4 regions of the Desulforamulus ruminis DSM 2154 genome follow, and region 1 is predicted to be linked to each of the others. Evidence: riboswitches for the same ligand, from Rfam matches in the RefSeq annotation. Region 1 holds a riboswitch; each other region holds the start of a gene.
What was found. Region 1 has a riboswitch for cyclic di-AMP ahead of DESRU_RS04425 (C40 family peptidase). Riboswitches for the same ligand answer to the same signal wherever they lie in the genome.

Region 1 (4,974 bases):
CACAAAGAGGATAGACCCCCGGTTCACCGCGAAGTTTCTGTTGATCAGGCGATTTTTATCTTGCAGCGACAAGGTTACCTTGTTTCAGTTCCTACACAATAGCCGTTCCCTCTAATTTTTCGCCGCCTTTGGACGCTTAGTTTGTTGCGCCCTTTTTCCGGTGGCTGCTTATACTACAATGTTTCAAACTTCCTCCTAATAAAAATAGGCTATCAAGCATATTTCATCCAATAAGACGGATGCAATTTAAAAGTGTTTCAGGTTTTAAAATAAAATATTTTGCCAAAAAGAGTAAAGATTATGTAAGATTGGTACTGGTTCTTACATTAAATCTATATTAAAATAAGGCTTGTCTATAAAATGTCATATTTGGTCATACTGCAGTGTTTTAAATAGTCAATAACTTAAACAGTTTAAAATGACTAACCCATTGCAGATGCCGAAACAAGCAGGTTAAGTTAAAAGAAAGAAAGGATAGGAAGATGAGAGAAGCAAGTCGAACTCAAACACAGTTTTCCAGCAGAGAAGGTTTTGGTTCTACCTTGGGGGTTATTGCCGCGACCTTGGGATCTGCGGTGGGGTTGGGGAATATTTGGAAATTTCCTACCATTACCGGTCAAAATGGCGGTGCCGCATTTATTCTTATTTATTTATTATGTGTCTGTTTAATTGGATTGCCCGTTATGATTTCCGAATTTGTCATTGGCCGCCGTTCCAATGCCGCAGCAGTAGGGTCCTTTAAAAGATTGGCTCCGTCCACCCCCTGGTTTTTTGCCGGACTTTCCGGTGCAGTGGCTGCTTTTTTGATTATGGCTTTTTATACCTCGGTGGCCGGCTGGGTATATGCTTATATTTTTAAAGCCATTGGCGGGGGGTTAATGACTGCGGATCCAAAGGTATCCGAGCAGGCCTTTAACACCTTTGTCAGCAGTGTTTGGTCCCCTTTAATCTGGCAGTGGATTGTTTTGATTGTAACCGGTGCCGTAATTTTGGCAGGAGTTAAGAACGGCATTGAACGGATGACCAAAACCCTGCTGCCTATTTTGTTTGTTTTATTGCTGATCTGCGATATCCGGGCCCTGACTTTACCCGGAGCCAGTGAAGGACTGGCCTTTCTCTTTAAACCCGACTTTGCCCAAATTACCGGGGCTACGGTTTTAGCGGCCATGGGTCTGGCCTTCTTTAAACTGTCTGTAGGTATGGGTGCCATGATTACTTACGGCAGTTATATTGGCAAAGGGGAAAACCTGATCGGCACCGGGGTAAAGGTTGCCTTGGCCGATACTGTGGTTTCCATGATGGCCGGCATGGCTATTTTCCCGGCGGTCTTTGCCTTTGGTTTTAGTCCTACAGATGGTGCTAAATTGCTCTTTATGACCATTCCCATGGTATTTAATTCCATGCCCTTCGGACAGGTGTTCCTGACGCTTTTCTTTATCTTAAGTTCCATCGCCGCCACCGGTGCCATGATCTCGCTTTTTGAAGTGCCGGTTGCTTACTTGCGTGAGGAAAGAAATTGGTCCAGAAAAAGAGCCACGGTGGTTACCGCCCTGGGGATGGCCCTGATTGGAAGTACGGCTACTCTTTCCAACAGCCTGTTGGCAGATTTCCACCTGTTTGGTAAGACCTTGTTTGATCTTTATGATTATACCAGTTCCAACTTGTTGCTTCCCATTACCGGTCTAGCCATTGCTCTTTTTGCCGGCTGGAAGCTAAGCCGGTGGGATATAGCCGATGAAATATCCAACTCCGGGAGCTTGAATAACAAGAGGCTGATTCAAGGATATTGGTTAGTCGTCCGGTTTGTGGTGCCGGTGGCCATCGTGATTGTGTTGCTGAGCGGCCTGGGTTTGTTTGATTAAACTGTAATATAAGTAAACCCCGCTGTGGCGGGGTTTTACTTATATCTTCATATGATGAATAGAAAATTGCAGGAACCCGGCAGTGGTTCTCTGGGCCCTTTTTAATAAAATTTGAATGGTCTCATCGATGACGGATAGAGGTCTGTTATCCGTCACTTGCGAAAGAAAGTCCGAGGAAAAGGAAGCATTTTTTCTGACCCAGTCCTCCGGGCGGTCTGACAAATGATAAATTCCACCGGAATAAAGGGAGTAATTCTCGTATTGATCTCTGGCCCGATCTTCAAAAAATTTGTGACCTCCTAAAACCTGTCCCCTGGCGTGATGAGGCACGCATAAATCCTGAACGATATGGCAGGCTGCGCCCAGATAAAAAAAGGCTTCCTTATAATAACCCCGCTGCCACTTTTTAAGTGCGCGGTTAAAATATTGCAGGCATTCCGTTGATGCGTCGGGACCGCGCCAAAGGCCGGTTCCCTCCCGCGAATCATAATAATGGCTGATATTTTTAAATCCCCTGTCACACCAGACCGAACCACGATCCATGGCATATAGATAGGAATGAGCGAGCTTTGCTTCTTTGTGAAAACCGTCCTGCTTAAGGATTTCAATGGCCTGCCGGTTGCAAAAATGGTGCGTATCTCTCTGCTGATTGGGGATAACCGCCTGAAAGGGCAGGGTCAGAGCCAACATTACTTTGGCGCAGTTCCATGTAGCATGGGTTAAGGTCATTTAAGCACTCTCCTAGGATGATTGTTTCCAAAATCAGGGGAAAATATGAATAACCTTCTTTTATAGGAAAAAGGACCTATTTTAGAGAAAAAAGAATAAATCTCATTTTTTAAGCAGGAAACTGGAAACAAATGGCGAAATAGCTAATAAAATATAAAATGGGCGCCTAATTTCTATTTTGAGGAAACGGGGGAACCGTTATTTTGGGGGTGAACTACCTGTTGGTAGCGGGCTATCTTTCGGTCCGAACCCGTCAGCTAACCCCGTAGGAGTAGAAAGTGGGGGAAAGAGCGTTTGTCAATAAGGAGGAAACTTTCCTTACTGGTTGCTTCCGTATGTCTGGCAACGGTTCTAGGAACGGGTTCCGCCTACGCGGCACAAGTTACCGTAGCCCAGGGAGATAGCCTGTGGGCTATTGCCAACCGGAATGGAACTACTGTAGAGGCTTTAAAGCAAATCAATCAATTAACTAGCGACAATCTTAGCGTTGGCCAGGTTTTAAACCTGCCGGACTCAGTAAATCAGTCTGTTCGTTCGTCTGCCAATCAATCCCAACAGCAGGTTTCCAGAGGGGGCGGCAGAATTACCGCTGTACTGGATTTTGCCAAGACACTGATCGGGTCCAAATATCGTTCAGGTGGAGAGAGCCCCGCAGGTTTTGACTGCTCCGGTTACGTACGTTATGTCTTTAAAAATTTTAATATTGATTTGGTCCATACTGCTGCCGGGCAATACAACGCCGGTACTGTCATTAAGAAGGAACAATTGGAACCCGCAGACCTGGTGTTCTTTAATACTGGAGGAAGCGGAATTAACCATTCCGGTATTTATATCGGTAATAATCAATTTATTCACTCTTCCAGTTCCAGGGGTGTCCGGATTGATTCCCTCGCCGACAGCTACTGGTCTAAAAATTACCGCGGAGCCAACAGAATTATTCCCTAGCTTATAAAACCCCGGAGAGATTTCCGGGGTTTAAGTATGAAAAACTTCCTGAAAATACAGACCTGCTTCAGGAATAAATAAACGGCACCGTAAAGGTGCCGTTTATTTATTCTTGGTACTCAAAGGTTAAAGCGTCATCTTCGTTCATTGCAAAGTAATCAATCACACCCTCGCCGATCCATACCTTATAGTCTTCACCGTCTTCAAGGCTGTCGTCTGCATCCAAGGTAACGGTCAGCTTATTCTTGGAGATCCCCGCTGCGTCGATATCCAGTTCCTTATGCCCCTTCAAAATGTGAATTCCGGCCCCGCTGGAACTAAAGTCTTCACCTTTCTGAAGAGTTTCATTGAACTGAAGTACAACCGTATTTTTGCTGCTGGCTGTCGCCTTTTCCAGGGCTAACTCATTTTCTCCGGTAGCAAAGGTCCATTCCCCTTTAGCAATAGCTGTAAAAGTTTTAGCATCGTCGGAGTCATCTGCTACGGTTTCCAGCATATTATCAGCCAAGGTAATGCAATATTTGGTGTTGCCGGCCAGCTTTTCATCACGGTCTAGCTTGATCACCAGATCATCATCATTTTCGCTGAAGACAATGGTAAAGTCCAGATTGGTATTGGCCCAGGCACCTTTTTCATAGCGAAGTATTCTTACGGCCTCAAGCAAATCTTCCCTATCCTTACCCTCTGCTAAAGTCAATTCTTCCGAAAAGCGGATTTTAAATTCCCTGGTATCCACATCGATTTTAGCCTTGTTAGCGGGGACTAACTGTTTAATAACAACGGTGGAAGAATCCTCATCGTCCGGATCCTGGTCATCAAGACCTTCACTGTTCATAAACCGGGAGATCATTACGGCAAACTCACCCCTGGAAATGGCTTTATAGGGGTTTAGGTAGCCGTTGGCAGAGCCTTTCATAATCCCTTTGTTATACATGACCGCTGCGTATACAAGTTCATCTTTGCTAAGCTGCTTTACATCCTTGGCGTAGGACAACATTTCCTCCAGAGAAACATCTTTATCCTCGGAGGCACGGCTCAGCCACATGGCCACTTCAATCCGTGTAGCCGGCTGGTTGCCATTCCAGTTGACTAGTTCCCAGTCTGCGATAATCCCTGCATCGTAGGCTTGAACAGGTGCCAAACCCATCCAACTGGGAAAGATATTCTTAAAGGCGTCAACCTTATTGAAAGAAATCTCCTCATGGTTAACCACTCTCATAATGATGGCGATGGCTTCGTTTTTAGTCACAGAACGTTCGGGCATGAACTGCTGGTTTTCATAACCCTTCATGATCCCTTTAAATTGGAGTTTTTCAATGTCATTTTTCGCCCAGTGGTTATTAACATCCACAAAAACCGTGGATTTCCCCTGGTATCCCCTCATTCCTTGGTTGCCCTTATTCTTCTTCCCAGAATCGGCCCAAACAGAACCGGCAAA
Region 2 (4,974 bases), 1.6 Mb from region 1:
TGCTTTACTGAAGCCTTTGCAGTACAAGGAGTACCCTACGCCGTCTTTCTCCCAAATCAAAGTGTGCGGTTCCAACCAGGCTCCTTTTACCCCGTTGATTTTCAACGACTCAACGGGCGTATCCGTAGCTAGTTCAAAGGCCGTATTTTCGTTCATGAGCCTCTGCATTAGAATAATATCCTGGCCGGGGCCGCTGAAAAACAGGTTGATGTATTCATTGGAACCGGGATAACCCTGGGCTTCTTTAAAGGTATACCCGGAAGGTAAGTAACCGGGACAAAGTACCTTGAAGGCAGTGGCTTGTTGGGCTTCCTTCAGTTGAGAGTAATGAAGCACGTCGTCGCCTACAGGCTCAGTTGCTTTTCTAATTATTGCCTTAAAGCTTCCTTCTTTAGATGACTCTTCTCCCTCCGGGGAACTCTTCTGGCTTGGCGTGCTGCTGACGGGCGAAGGATTTTCTACCTGTATAACTGTGATGTGATCGCTCAGCCCCAATGTTTTAATAATGTTGACGCCTGCCGTGGTGGCCATGGCCATCAGTTTGCCTGGGAAAATCAGGGTAATGCTAAAGAGGGCGATAACCGCCGCTGCGGCCAGAACTAGAGCGGGACGTTGTATTTTAAAAAGTGTCTTCATCATGGCTCCCTTCATAAATTTACCTGTATTTTTACCGGAGGAAAGGCTTGCCAGGTTCAAACGAAGCTTTTCCCGGGCTTGGCTTTGCGAGCTGAAATCCGTTTCTTTCAGTACCGAAGCCAACTGTAAAAGTTCCCTGTATTCCAGGGGAGTATCCCCCGTATTGCATGGAAGGTTGCTCTCCAGGATATGGTCTACATCCATACTGAAGCGTTGCGCCAGATGATTGTCTTTCATTATCTTACTCCTTTCCTTCCAGCAGGTTTCGCAATTGCTGCAGTGACCGGTAAAGGATCACGCCTACATTGCTTTCGGAAAGACCCGTTAGTTCCGCTATTTCACGATTTTTCAGTCCACCGGCAAATTTCATGGCAATGATGTTGCGTTCCCTGCTGCCCAGCGAATCAAGGGCCGCAAGAAGCCGGTGGTGATCCTCATTTTTCAGTGCGGTCTCCTCGGGACCGGGCTGCCGGGAGATTAAATCCCGGATGCTCTCTAAGGAAAACCATGCCCGGTGTTTCTTTTGCCGGTGATAGTCGTTTACGGCATGATGGGCGATGGCGAAAAGCCAGACTTCCAGAGAGCCTCTTTCCGGTTGAAAAGTGCTGATTTTACGGTAAATTTTTTCGAAGACCTGGCTGGTAACTTCTTCGGACTCATGAGAATTGCCAATGCGATAACGGATATAGTTATAGAGGCGTTGGTAGTAACTGTCAAAAATATGGGTAAATTGTTCCGGTTCAATTTGGGATTCAGGCCGAAGAAAAAGATCTTTTTTAAAAAACATTGAAAAAGCTTTCTCCATTTTTTACTCCTTTAGAGGATTTATTCCTGGCCAGGTTCCTCTATATGTGAATACGATCAAACCTGCAAACCATTACAAGAAAAAAGAATGATTTCCTTCTAAACGATACAGAAATATTTTTAGTGGATGAAATAGAGCATCACATATTACCTCTAATTCCATATTATGTAAGAGGAAGCAGCTTCCATTAAAAATTAAGGAGGTTATCTGAATGGGTCAAGGATATGGTGGTGCAGGTTGCAATACCGGTTGCGATACTGGATGTAACACGGGCTGCAATACCGGATGCGGTTCAGGTTGTGGAGGTTATGGTTCTTTTCCAGCCTTTATTCTGTTTTTAATTTTAATTTTATTGTTCCTTGGTGGAGGGTTTTACGGGTATAGCGCTCCTAAATAAGCTTTTTAATAAAGAGGGATGCCCTGGTTCCTCCCGGAAAGCACCGTGAGTTTTTCGCCCACGGTGTTTTTCCTGTGTTCCGGATTCTTTGCCATTCAGGAGAGTTGTTCTAAATCTGGGAGGATTTGTTCTGAAAACCACACTTTGTTATAATATTTTGAATAGGCGAGACCGTCCGTCAATTTAAAAACGGATCGTCCAGGGATATTTAGGGAGGGGTTCAATGCCGCACGTATTTGATGCTAAACAAAAGCACAAGTTAGATAATCCGGAGAGAAGAAAAATGTTGCCGCCTGTGGAAACACTGCAAAAATTTGGTCTGCAGCCCGGAGATGTGGTTGCAGATATTGGATGCGGCATCGGCTATTTCACCATTCCGGCGGCCAAGATGGTGGGCGAAGAAGGAAAGGTCTTTGCCTTGGATATTTCAGAAGAGATGTTAATGGAAGTCAAGAATCGGTCGGCAGTGGAGGGAATTGGGAACCTGGAGTTATTGAAAGTGGAGGAAAATCAATTTTCCCTGGCCAGCGATTCCACAACCTTTGTTTTTTTGGCTTTTGTACTCCATGAAGTTCCGGAACTGAAAGCGTATTTGCTTCAGGTCATCCGTATCTTAAAAAGTGGGGGCAGGATAGCGATTATTGAGTGGCAGAAGCGGGATATGCCCATGGGACCGCCGGTGAAACACCGTTTAGCCCAAGAGGATCTGATCCATATTTTAGGGGAGCTGGGTCTGCAATCCATCCAAGATATCCATCTCAGCGATTCTTTTTATGGTCTGGTGGCCCAAAAAGCCTGAGAATTCATTCTTTTAAATCTATCCTTATCCACAGTATGAGGAAATATGTTTTAGCATTTGTAGTATTAATTGTGCTATATCACTGAATATCTTGTGAAATGCCATATCAACGATGTTTATAAGATTATAATAATTTAACCTGTTATGATAAAATTAAGAATATAAAAATATTATATTGTTTTCGCTTAGTCTCTCATTGATGAGAGAGCGGGGGAACCAAAAATGAATTGGGGTTAATACAGTGTGTTCACACTGTTAGGGTTATACTTTTCAATCCGAACCCGTCAGCTAACTTCGTAGGCGTAGAAAAGTTGACAATAACAGCCAAACCTTTTGGCTGTTTGTTATACATTTTTATGCCCCTTCCCCTTGGATAATTCTTCCAAGGGTTTTTTGATTTAAGTTGAATGGAGGTGAAATATGATTAAGTTTGAGAAATTGACAAAGTCTTTTGGAAACCTTGTGGTGGTAGATCAGTTGGATCTACATATCCAGGAAGGGGAGTTTCTGGTTCTAATCGGTCCCAGTGGCTGTGGCAAGACCACCACTTTAAAGATGATCAACCGTCTGGTGGAACCGACATCCGGCAGTTTGTTTGTAAAGGGTAGAAATATCATGGAAATGAATCCGGTTATGCTGCGGCGGGAAATTGGCTATGTCATTCAACAAATCGGATTATTCCCGAATATGAGCATCCAAGAAAACGTGGACGTGGTTCCCCGCCTTTTGGGCTGGGATAAAGAACGCCGCCTGAAGCGGGTTAGAGAGTTACTGGAACTGGTGGATATGGACCCGGATTTGTATGCCCATCGTTATCCCAATGAATTAAGCGGCGGGCAGCAGCAGCGTATCGGCGTGCTAAGAGCACTGGCCGCCGAACCGTCCATCATTCTAATGGATGAACCCTTTGGCGCCCTGGACCCGATTACCCGGGAAAGTCTCCAGGATGAATTAAAGAATCTGCAAAGCAAGCTGCATAAAACCATTGTTTTTGTCACGCACGACATGGATGAAGCCCTAAAATTGGCGGATCGGATTGTGCTCATGAAAGACGGTAAAATTGTCCAGTTGGATACTCCGGATAGGCTGTTGCGCAAGCCGGCCAATGATTTTGTGATTGATTTCATCGGTAAGCACAGAACAAACGGCCAAGAGCTGCAGGCGGTGGAGAGTATCATGAATGCCAATCCGGTACTGATCGGCCCGGAAAAGGGGATTGCCGAAGCGGTGGCCTTGATGAAACGTAAAAGAGTAAACACCCTGCTGGTGGTGGACAATCAGCAGCGGCTGTTGGGTACCGTTTCGGTGGAAACACTGCGGGATCATAAAGAAGCCAACCAGGTGGCCGATCTGGCCTATAGCAAGGTTCCCACTGTGGCGGCCGGCTCGCCGTCCCGGGACGCCTTTGATCTGCTGGTGAATCAAAAATTGGACTATATCCCGGTAGAAGACGCCCAGCGTAAAGTGGTGGGGATTGTTACCCGCACCAGTATGGTGAACGCGCTGGCCAATGTTGTTTGGGGTGAGGAAGAGAGCGCATGAATGATTTAATACAAACCGTGATGAGCCGTCATGTAGAGATACTAACGTTAACCTGGCAGCACATTTATATTACGGCCGGCTCGGTTGCTTTAGGGGCAATGTTAGCCATTCCCCTGGGTATCTGGCTGGCGGGCCGGGAAAAAGCCGCCCGGTATGTTTTAGGTATCATTGGAACCATACAAACCATACCCAGTCTGGCTTTCTTCGGCTTTGCCTTTCCCATTCTGGGCATCGGCCTGCTCCCCGCCATGAGCATCTTGTTCTTATATTCCATTTTTCCCATTCTTCGCAACACCTACACCGGGATTAGAGAGGTGAATCCGGCCTTGGTTGAGGCGGGGAGGGGGATGGGCATGAATCAATGGGAGCTTCTGACCATGGTAAAGTTACCTCTGGCCCTCCCGTTGATTATGGGTGGGGTTAAGATCTCCACCATCTACATCGTCAGTTGGGCTACGGTGGCGGCTTTAATTGGCGCCGGCGGCCTTGGCGATTTAATCCTCGGGGGCATCAGCATGGTAAACATCCATTTAATTCTGGCCGGCACCATTCCGGCCTCAATCCTGGCCCTAATATTTGGTTTTGTCATCACACAGGTTGAAAAAGCGGTGACGCCCCAGGGCTTAAAGGCCAAATAAATCATCATGAAGGAGGTGGAATATGGTTGAAATAACATCCCTTGCCATGGAACATTTGTGGCTTTCGGCCTCGGGGGTATTTATTGCCGCACTCATCGGGATCCCCATGGGCATCCTGCTATTGCAAGTCCGTTCTCTGGCGGAACCGGTACTGGGC
Region 3 (4,974 bases), 750 kb from region 1:
CTCTCCATGGCCAGGGTAGCGGTTTTTAGGGATTCAGCGCCTTTCACTTCGGTAATTACACTCACTTCCCGGTTTTCAACCACCCGGGCGGTGACATTTAAGACAATGGTGGGAGACAGCAGGCATGCATTGTCTTCATCCTCTTCAACAAAGCAACTCTCCACCATGACGTCTACTTTGGCGATCATGCCCTGCTCGGCGCCTTCAATTTCAATAAAATCAGTAAAATTAAAGGTATTCTCAAAGGTATGGACTTTCTGGTCGTCTTTCATGGCGGTGTAAAGGCACTCCAGTTCCACTTCACCGTCAATGATTACTTTATTGCGGATAATTTTAACATTGGTGATTTCAACATCGCACATGCAGCGCAGGACCTTTTCAACATCGGGCTTGCGTTCCGGAATTTCAAATTCGTCATCAATCAATACTTGTTTGGAGCCACTGCCTACCAATTGCTCCAGATTCATTTGTTCGGACTCGCATTCAAACCCCTCCGGGCATTCAACCAGGGCATCCACTTCACGGGTTTCGGTGATCCTGGCCGTAACCATAATTACTGCCGCTACATCCCAATCCGCGGCGCACTTGGGATTTCTGGTCAGGCTCACATCCTCTACCACAATGTCAACTTCCTTGTTCATGCCGGGACGGGCGCCTTCAACATCCACAAAATCCACAAAATCGATTTCGTCATGAAAGGTGTGTACAGACTGGTCATCTTTAAAGGCAGAATACATCACTCTCAGTTTAAGGGTTCCTTCAACAATAACCTTATCGGGAATAACCTCAACCTTCCTCAGCTTAACCTTGGTGTCAATGGCAAGGATCTCTTCAATTTCGGGTTTTTCCTCTGGTACGGAGAGGGTTCCACGAACTATGGTTTGCTCGGTATTTTCAGCGATTACCTCTTCCACGGTCAGCCTTTCTGTTCTTAACGGTTCGGTCGTGGTTCCGGCTCTCTCGTAGGCGCGTGTTTTACGGTACCGCGTCTTAGGCTGCCTCTTCATGGCCATTTATCATAGCCTCCTTTCAGAATATCTCCTTAATATATATATTGGTTTGGCTGGAGAAATGTGCTGAAAATGTGGTCAATCCTCAAGAAAATGAAAAAAAACAGGAGGAAATATATCCTCCTGCTGCCTTATTCTGGTATTTTGTTCATTATCCAGGCTTTATTCCAAGGACACGGTTTGTCCCGAAACGTTATCTGCGGGCAAATTCCTGCACCCAGATATAACCATAACCATTATAACTCTGGTAAACTCCCACACCAATTTCATTATAATTGGCATTTAAAATGTTCGCCCGGTGACCGGAGCTGTTCATCCAGTCGGTCATGACCTGCTGGGCGGTCTTCTGTCCCATGGCAATATTTTCGCCGGCGGCCGTGTAACTAATTCCCTGCTGGCGCATCATGTCAAAGGGGGAACCGTAAGTGGGAGAAGTGTGAGAAAAATATTTTTTATTGTACATATCCTGAGCCTTTAACTGAGCTACAGCGGTTAAGTCCTGCTTGGCCACCACCGGTTTAAGTCCCTGTTTGGCCCGTTCCGCGTTGACCAGATCCACTACCTGCTGCTGCAACTGGTTCATGCTGGCATCCGAGGAACCGGAGCCTTCATTTGGTTCCCCATCCCCAGGTGTAGGAGTGGGGGTCGGCGTGGGCGTAGGCTTCGGCGTTGCGGGCTTACTGCTTCCCTTGGTGGCCAGTAGTTGAACACAAAGCTTGCCACTGGTGGTGTTGACCATGGCCACACCCACGCAGTCGTACTTGGCGTTTAAAACCGAGCTGTTGCCATAGCAAGTTAGTTGCTTATCAACCATGGCCTTTACATCGCTACCGCGGACAACGGTTTGTCCAAGGGATTTGTAACCTCCGTTTTTAGCTACCTGATACAGGTTTGCGGTGCTGGGAATCTGGCCGGTCTTCTGGTAGGCGCTTAAGAGTTGGGCTGCCTGAGCACATAGCTGGGAATCGTACTGCAGGGCCGGAAGTCCCGCTTTAGACCGATTCGCATTCACCAGGGCAACCATTTGCTGGCCATCCTTGTCTACAGCCAAAGCCGCTTGGGGGCTAGCCATGGATACCAGAAAGGCGAGCGTGAACAAGGTCGCAAGAAACATGGAAACTCTTTTTAAACGAAACTGCACTTTCTTTCTCCTCCTTTTTGCCTCCGGAGTTAGCTGACGGGTTCGGGCAAGGATAACCCTACCTAAAAAATAAAAGGATTCACCCCCAAATGGCTGGTTCCTCCGTACCCGGGACCTCCCGGGATTCGGCATGAATTTTACCCTTCCGGCAGAACCGGAAGGCCTGTCCTAAATATACAAAAAAATGGATTTTCTTACAAAAACCGTATGACATGCCAATCATTGAATCAATTAGATTCTATAGGCAATGATCAAAGTTTCTGGATAAATTCTCATGATTGATCATCTATACCATTATTTACTATGGAACAAAACCCCGGGATTTTCGTCCCCGGGGTTGGTCTAGCTTATAACTCCACATTTAATTTTTCCAGTACCCGTTGAATAGGGTTAAATACCGTCACTTTATCAGAACCTGCAAACAGCAGACCAACGGCCCGGTTGCCTTCCGTCAGCACCAGGGACCCGCTGTCTCCGCCCTGGGACTTCATATTGGTCACCACCTGGCCGCTAAAATGAGCGGTGCTTTCATCGTCCAGTTTTACCTCCAGCGTAGCACCTACGGCAGTAACGGTCCCCTTGGTGATACCGGTGGTTCTGCCGCTTTTTACAACCGGCATGCCGGGTCTGGCTTCAGCCAACCCTTCAATTCGCCCAATCCCCAGAACTTCTTCAAAGATAACATTCTCGCGAACCGGCCGGGCCACGGCACAGTCAACCAAATTTTCCGCCCTGCCGCGCTTAAAAAATCTTAAATCATAATTGGGTCGAAGGGTATGCACCAAAATATTGGCCAACCGGGCCGCAACGTTGGCTACCGGACAGGTGGCTAGAGATTCTCCCTTTTGCAGGGGAATGTACCGGAGCAAAGTGGCAATCCGGTTATCTTTGGTGCCGCCATCATATTCCCCGGGCTGTAAAATGGGATCTCCCACAGCGGCCCGGCCGTCATTGCCATTGGAGGCATTGGCTAAAATATGATTATTGGAAAGAATTAATTTTTCCCCGGTATCCCGGTCCCGCACCACGGCCCCAAAGGTACCGGCGGTAATGCGGTAATGGCCGATACTGACCCCGGGTTGGGCCGGTCGAATGACCTGGGTGCGTTCACTCAACAAGCGGACTTCGCCAATTTCGATGACGTCTGTTTCCAGGCCGTTAATTTTATAAGGTACAAGATTTTCCCTGCTGAGATTCTCAGAAGTCTCTTTCTTTTTAACAAATACAATAATGGCGGGCCTTTCCGTCCGTTCCAAGCCCACATGCTTGTAACCAACACCCACGCCTACAACATTATTCATGCCCAGCAGCCTCCACCGGGCACGTTCAACGGTCTTTAAATGCTTATCCATAAAGGAAATCCCTCCCTATAAACTCCTAAATCATCATATGCGGAGGAATTCAAAGGGCTACTCATTTAATAGTTTGTTTTAGGAACACCCAGGCGGTGTTTACCCCGGGTTTCCAGCCCCCCAATTCCATCAAATCCGGTAATGGTACTGGAGATAATCTCCCGAATGGCAATAGGATCATGGATGGAGGTATAAGCAATTTTCTCCACCACAAAGACCGGATCAAAGGCATGAATCAATACTCTTTTGGGGGAGCTGGCAAAGTTTGATCCGGAGCTGAGAATGGCCTCATAGCAAGATTGGCAGGCCCCGGCAAAGATCACCAGATCGTCTTTGCTTTTTTCAAAGGTGCGGGCAATTTTTACCGCCTCAATAAAATACTTGGTATTATGATAATTGTTAATATCCGTTAAATCTTTGGCCCCTTTTTTTAAACCGTCATGCCCGGTAAGTACCAGGATATCCGGGTAGTGTTTTTGCAGCAGCTCTTTGACCCTTTTGGGCTGTTCTTCTTCTTTTACTGCGTAACCATAGGCAGGAATAGAAAGATTTCGGTATGTGGTCATACACAAATCCAGGTAATCTTTATCTCCGTCTAAATGCAGTACACTACCGGGCACATCAAAACCCTCAATCTCATCTGTCTCCTGCTGCCCCTCGACTCTGCCGGTGCGCGACAAAAAACAGTGGCCATCGGTACACCGTTTAATCCGGTGGCCCCTTTCCTCTACCCGGCGCTTCATGACCCGGTCCATAATTTCGGCGTTTTTGCGAAGTGTTTGGGTCCAATAAGTAGCGACATCCTTGGCGTCAATCTTTTGTAAGTCATCCACAGGAGAACTGGCGAATAATCTTATATCCAAACCTTTTATAACAGCATAATCCCGCCCGTCATCGCCACGGTATATATCGGTAACTTTAAAAAACAAATCATTTTCATAGGATTTTCGGGCAACAATATCACCCTCCTGTATCTTTGACACCGTACCCCCCCCTTTTTAGGTTTGCTTCATCTTATGTCGGGGGCTACAGGGTTGTGAGTAATCCTTTAAGGACCTGGAATTTTTTAGAATGCCGTCGGTAAATTGGCAATAAGAGTAGGCGGGGTCCAGGGCTTTATTAATTTATAAAATGTTTTCCACTAGACGTACAGGTTTAGGTTGATAGGTTCCGTTCAGGAGTTGTTCTCTAAATTTCAGGCCAGTGATCTTTCAGCAATGGCCAAAGGGATTCTATGGTCATTCCATCTATATCAGTCGCACCTTTATTAGACTGGACTCGGTGTAATGCATAGTACATATTGTCCTTTGCTATCACCCGTTCCATTAGTTTTGTACAACTTTCTTCGCGGGTCGTTTCGCTGGCTTGCATTGGTGAAAAACTCGGCATTTCTTCGGTCCCTGGGCGCAGGAAAGCCGCTGACTTCCTTTAGATTCATCTCGCGACGGACACCCTTACCTTAGGCTACGGT
Region 4 (4,974 bases), 770 kb from region 1:
CAGGTTCTGATTCCGGGTCATGGCTTTACGAAACATCCAATTAGACCGAAAGTCTGTGGGAGGAAAGGAATAACCGATGATAATAATTTCCGAGGCTTTCTCTAGAGCCCTTCGGGCCTGCCCCCATAATTTCGGTATAAAGGGCACCGACTGATAATTCTTCATTAAGGTAGGCGGAATAATGACCCGGCTTAAACGCTGGCAGCAATTTCGGGTCATGCAATTTAGCATATTGGCCATTCCGTTAATAATTAAACTCTGTCCTGCAACACCATCGTGCTGGTAGGTAAATAGCCGGCCGCACCGGGGGCAATAGAGCCAGTTTAGGGAACCGTGCAGCTTTAGTAATTGAATGTTGGAAGAAGGTTGCGCCGGTCCGGTCGCTTCATGTCTCCACAATTCTCCCTGCTCCTTCTCTCTGGCGGAGGGCTGCAAATTATTACAGGGAATCCCGTATCCGTCCCGGGTATGCCAAAAGACGCGGGCATCCTTTCGGTTTAACAGGGCGTAATCCATCAGCAGCTCATAGTTAAAGGATATAACCGTATCCTCCGGTTGCAGGGATTCCGCAATTCTTTGGTAGTGCGGGCAGGGGGTTCCGTACAAAATTTTATCAAAGGTTAAGGCCATTAATAAAAGGAATTCTTCATAGGCTTGTACAAGGCGGCCTTGTCCCGCAGTATCCTCCTGGAGTTCAATATTGAGCAGGGTCAATACCTCTTCCATATCCAGATCGGAGCGGGCTATTTTATCTTTGGAAATGCCCCAGAATTCCTCAATGAAAGCAAAAATATGCCGGTATTTCAAGTTTTCATCACCGAAGTACCGGTTTTTGACCTGGTGGATATTCATCACCCGCATGGCCTTTTGAAAAAAGTTTTTAGCTACGGGGCTTGTTTCACCCAGGAAAGATCCCGTATAAGCCGCACTGGCCCCTGCTCCTAATACATATACCTTGGTCATGTATTTATTATGATGCACTCACCAGGAAAATAACCAGACTCTCTTAGGGCATTGTTTCCCTTTGTCAGGAAAACACATACCGGAATATTTGTCCGATCATAAAAAATGCCGTCAAGTAACAAACCCCCATGCCCACCCGGGTATCCAAAGAAGAATCTTTGTTTCCCAACCAGGTGAGAACTTCATCGGTAAAATCAAAATTGGAGGAGGATTCCAAAGGGAGGACGGTTCCCGGAGGGATAAAACCCCCATTGAATTCAACACTTTTAATCATGTTTAACACCACCGAACATTTGTTTTGTTGTGATTTTATACCAAACATTCGTTCTTGTCAATCATAAATTTGCTTCGGAAAAAAATTTTATCTGCTGAACCAGCGCAAAATAAAAGGGCTGCGCAAAAAGAACACAGAATCGTTCCTTTTACGCAGCTCATTATTTTATAAAAGATAAATTGGGGACGCTTTCTGGTTTACCGCAGTCTTATAAGCTAACCGCTGACGGAATAGGGAATAACTCGTTTTTCCCAGGTACGGATCGTTACATGATCATTTTTATTTTCTAGAATATACTGGGGTAGGATCGGCGTTTTTCCATAACCATTGGGGGCGTTGATAATGTAAGTGGGTACCGCCAGACCGGAGGTAAACCCTCTCAATTGTTCCATAATGTTAATACCGTCTTGCACCCCGGTGATAAAATGCCGGGTACCCTTCACCGCTTTCGCATGAAAAATGTAATAGGGTTTCACCCGAATGCGCAAGAGGCTGTGGTTTAACCGCTTCATGACATGGGGATCATTGTTGATGTCTTTCAACAAAACCGCCTGGTTACCCAGCACAACTCCGGCCTTTATCAGCATATCGCACGCTTTCTTGGCCTCAGGAGTCACTTCCAGGGGATGATTAAACTGAGTATTCATGTAAATGGGCGGGTGCTTCTCCAGCACGGAGCATAGCTGGGAAGTAACCCTTTGGGGCATGGTCACCGGTATCCGGCTGCCAATCCGTTTGATTTCAACATGGGGGATATTGTCAAGCTCGGTTAACAGCCAGTCCAACTGCTTGTTGGATAGGAGCAACGCATCTCCCCCGGTTATTAAAACGTCCCTGATTTCGGGATTTTCTCTGATGTACCGCAGGGAAGCCTCCAGCACTTGCCTGGGCTTATGAACATCAATATCTCCGATGTTCCTGCGTCTCTGGCAATGACGGCAATACATGGCGCACTGATTGGTTACGTTGATAATTAAGCGGTCCGGGTAACGACGGGTAATACCGGCCGCAGGAGAAGTAAACTCCTCTCCCATGGGATCTTCCTTGCCGTAGCGGTCAAGAATCTCCAGGCCGCTGGGGATAGCCTGGCGCCAAACCGGGCCTTCTTTTCCGCCGGCAATGGCAAGGGCTAAATAATAGGGCGAAACAGCCCAGCGGAACTGACGGCCTACCTTTTCGATATCGTTAAATTCGTCGGATTCCAGGCGAACCAACCGGCTTAAAATTCTGACATCTCTAATCCGGTTGGCCATCTGCCAGCGCCAGTCATTCCACTGTTCCTCAGTGGCATTAAAATACTCCAGCAACTCACTTTTTGCCTTGGTGTATTCTCCTTGGATTTCAAACCCGTCCGGTATACTTTTTTTCTGCTCCAGGTATTCTGTAATTTGATCCTTTAATTCTGCCGCCCTTCTAAGGGCAATGTCCCTTTTCTCCCATTCTAACTGCTGTTCGTCCTGCCACATCTTTACAGACATACTATCCCATCCTTTCCTTCATGCTTACGAAGTTAGCTGACGGGTTCGGGTCGAAAGGAAACCCTACCTATTAACATAGGATTCACCCCGGAATTGGTTCCTCCGCTTCCGATCACGGAATTAAGCATATTTTTCCAGGCAACGTCATGTTTTTATAAAGTTGCCACAACTCATTATATCATGCAAGTTGTTTTGAATTCAACATAAAAAAGATGCCTTAGCACCTTTTTTATAAATCATATTCTAATGTTTATTAAACTCTTACTAATCCTTTTTTACAGGAGGCGCTTAAAGTTCCAAAGATGGTAATAATATCGCCGCCTTCAATCACATTTTTTGAAGTAGGATTAACAATTTCGCCCACATCTTTTCTTTGAATAGTCAAAACACGGCTCTGATCGCACAGTTCCAATTGGGAAAGATATTTTCCCACCAGCGGGGATTCGGGTAATACTTTCCACTCTTCAATTTTGTTAAATCTTGATTCCACCTGAAGGGTATGCTCCATTAATTCCTCGATCAACTTGGATATTTCTTCATTTAATTGATCCCGTTTCTTGACCAAATCATACAACTGTTCATGCAAACCCTGGAGCACCCGTCTTTGACCAAAGTCCTCCAAATATTTCTGCGCCGCGTCAAGGGACTTAACAGCCACTCCCACCCCTGGTGTAACTTGAACAATTCCTGCTTCCTGCAACAAAATCAAAGCCCGGCGAATGGTCTCCGGCGAAACATTATACTTCCCCGCCAAAGTTGACCGGCCAAATATCTTTTGGCCCTCTTGATATTCTCCCCTTACGATCCTGTCCGCAATGTCCGCGGCAATGTTCATGTACTTGGCTAAATGAACCTCTCCACTCTGCAAGATAAAAACCTCCGAAAAATTTTTGTCTGCGTTTATATTATAACTTCATTCCTATTATAACTTCATTCCGAAAAATTCATAGGGGTTAACAAAAAAAACAGCCTGTTCTCAACTTAACAGGCTGTTTTTGGCCATTAAAAGTATAAATCTCTGGCCCCTTGCTCAATTTGTTTTAACCGGTCTTCAGTAATCCTGCGAATTTCCGGACTTTTAATTTCTTCCAGATGACGGCGGATGGTCTCATCTCCCAGTTCCCTGGTTTCCGGAGAGGCATAGTCCAACAGGTATTCTTTAAAGGTGAGAATGGCGTTGGGCTGGCATACGTTTTGAATTTCCCCGTTTTTAGCCAGTGCCATAAAGCGGTCCCCGGTGCGGCCTTTACGGTAACAGGCGGTACAGTAGCTGGGCAGCCAGCCGGACTGACAAACCGAGTTCAGAACTTCATCCGGGCTGCGGTGATCATCCACGGCAAACTGCGGCGGTGTATCGTCACAACAGCAGTCGGTTTTTCCATCGGCCAAACAGGCCAGACGCTCGGCCTCTTTTTTATATCCTCCCACCCCGGTACAGGAACCGGCGGAAATCTGAGAGATGCCGTAATTGAGCAGCATATCCCGGTATTGGGGACTTTCCCGGGTGGAAATAATCATGCCCGTATAGGGAACCGCCAAACGGAGAATGGCAACCAGTTTCATAAACTGTTCGTCATTTACCAAATAAGGATAACTGTCGTAATCAACCCCTTGGGCCGGACGGATGCGGGGTACGGAAATGGTATGGGGTCCCACGCCGAAACGTTCTTCCATGTGCTGGGCATGCATAATCTGAGCCATAACCTCGAATTTATAGTCATAAAGTCCATAAAGTACGCCAAAGCCTACATCATCAACACCGGCCATCATAGCCCGGTCGTGGGCGGTTGTGTGCCAGTCATAATCGGCTTTGGGGCCGCTGGGATGCATCTTCTTATAAGTCTCCCGGTGGTAGGTTTCCTGGAACAGAATATAAGTGCCGATACCTGCTTCTTTAAGTTTTTTATACTCTTCAATGGTGGTGGCGGCAATGTTTACGTTGCAGCGGCGAATGCTGCCGTTTTCAAATTTGATGCTGTAGATGGTGTTGAGACATTCCAAAACGTAATCAATGGGGCATTCACCCGGGTGCTCACCGGCTTCCAGAGCCAGTCTTTTATGACCCATGGATTCCAATACCTTTACTTCCTCGGCCACTTCCTCCTGGCTCAGCTTGCGGCGGGAAAATTGATTGTCCCGGCGGTAACCGCAGTATACACAATTGTTAACGCAATGATCACTGATATAAAGGGGGGCAAACAGCACCAGACGCTTGCCGTAAATTTTGAGTTTCAGTTCACTGGCCACTTGGAACATCTG

Region 2: another riboswitch for cyclic di-AMP. It lies ahead of DESRU_RS16080 (ABC transporter ATP-binding protein); the one in region 1 lies ahead of DESRU_RS04425 (C40 family peptidase).
Region 3: another riboswitch for cyclic di-AMP. It lies ahead of DESRU_RS00780 (CAP domain-containing protein); the one in region 1 lies ahead of DESRU_RS04425 (C40 family peptidase).
Region 4: another riboswitch for cyclic di-AMP. It lies ahead of eam (glutamate 2,3-aminomutase); the one in region 1 lies ahead of DESRU_RS04425 (C40 family peptidase).

Annotation. Positions count from the first base shown of each region.
Region 1 is NC_015589.1:893,768-898,741, forward strand. It holds partial or broken gene DESRU_RS04410 (IS110 family RNA-guided transposase) at 1-102, shown strand, start outside; gene DESRU_RS04415 (sodium-dependent transporter) at 483-1,862, shown strand; gene DESRU_RS04420 (zinc dependent phospholipase C family protein) at 1,902-2,591, opposite strand; cyclic di-AMP (ydaO/yuaA leader) riboswitch at 2,745-2,879, shown strand; gene DESRU_RS04425 (C40 family peptidase) at 2,886-3,536, shown strand; gene DESRU_RS04430 (S-layer homology domain-containing protein) at 3,643-4,974, opposite strand, start outside.
Region 2 is NC_015589.1:3,242,771-3,247,744, reverse strand. It holds gene DESRU_RS19995 (DUF4367 domain-containing protein) at 1-873, opposite strand, end outside; gene DESRU_RS16090 (sigma-70 family RNA polymerase sigma factor) at 878-1,423, opposite strand; gene DESRU_RS20620 (sporulation protein YjcZ) at 1,653-1,838, shown strand; gene DESRU_RS16085 (class I SAM-dependent methyltransferase) at 2,062-2,637, shown strand; cyclic di-AMP (ydaO/yuaA leader) riboswitch at 2,810-2,955, shown strand; gene DESRU_RS16080 (ABC transporter ATP-binding protein) at 3,058-4,179, shown strand; gene DESRU_RS16075 (ABC transporter permease) at 4,176-4,817, shown strand; gene DESRU_RS16070 (ABC transporter permease) at 4,840-4,974, shown strand, end outside.
Region 3 is NC_015589.1:146,676-151,649, reverse strand. It holds gene DESRU_RS00785 (DUF3794 and LysM peptidoglycan-binding domain-containing protein) at 1-1,013, opposite strand, end outside; gene DESRU_RS00780 (CAP domain-containing protein) at 1,204-2,151, opposite strand; cyclic di-AMP (ydaO/yuaA leader) riboswitch at 2,155-2,292, opposite strand; gene DESRU_RS00775 (chymotrypsin family serine protease) at 2,499-3,503, opposite strand; gene yabG (sporulation peptidase YabG) at 3,569-4,486, opposite strand.
Region 4 is NC_015589.1:1,663,105-1,668,078, reverse strand. It holds gene DESRU_RS08340 (SIR2 family protein) at 1-963, opposite strand, end outside; gene DESRU_RS08335 (hypothetical protein) at 1,028-1,285, opposite strand; gene eam (glutamate 2,3-aminomutase) at 1,453-2,715, opposite strand; cyclic di-AMP (ydaO/yuaA leader) riboswitch at 2,722-2,852, opposite strand; gene DESRU_RS08325 (winged helix-turn-helix domain-containing protein) at 2,969-3,583, opposite strand; gene hydG ([FeFe] hydrogenase H-cluster radical SAM maturase HydG) at 3,718-4,974, opposite strand, start outside.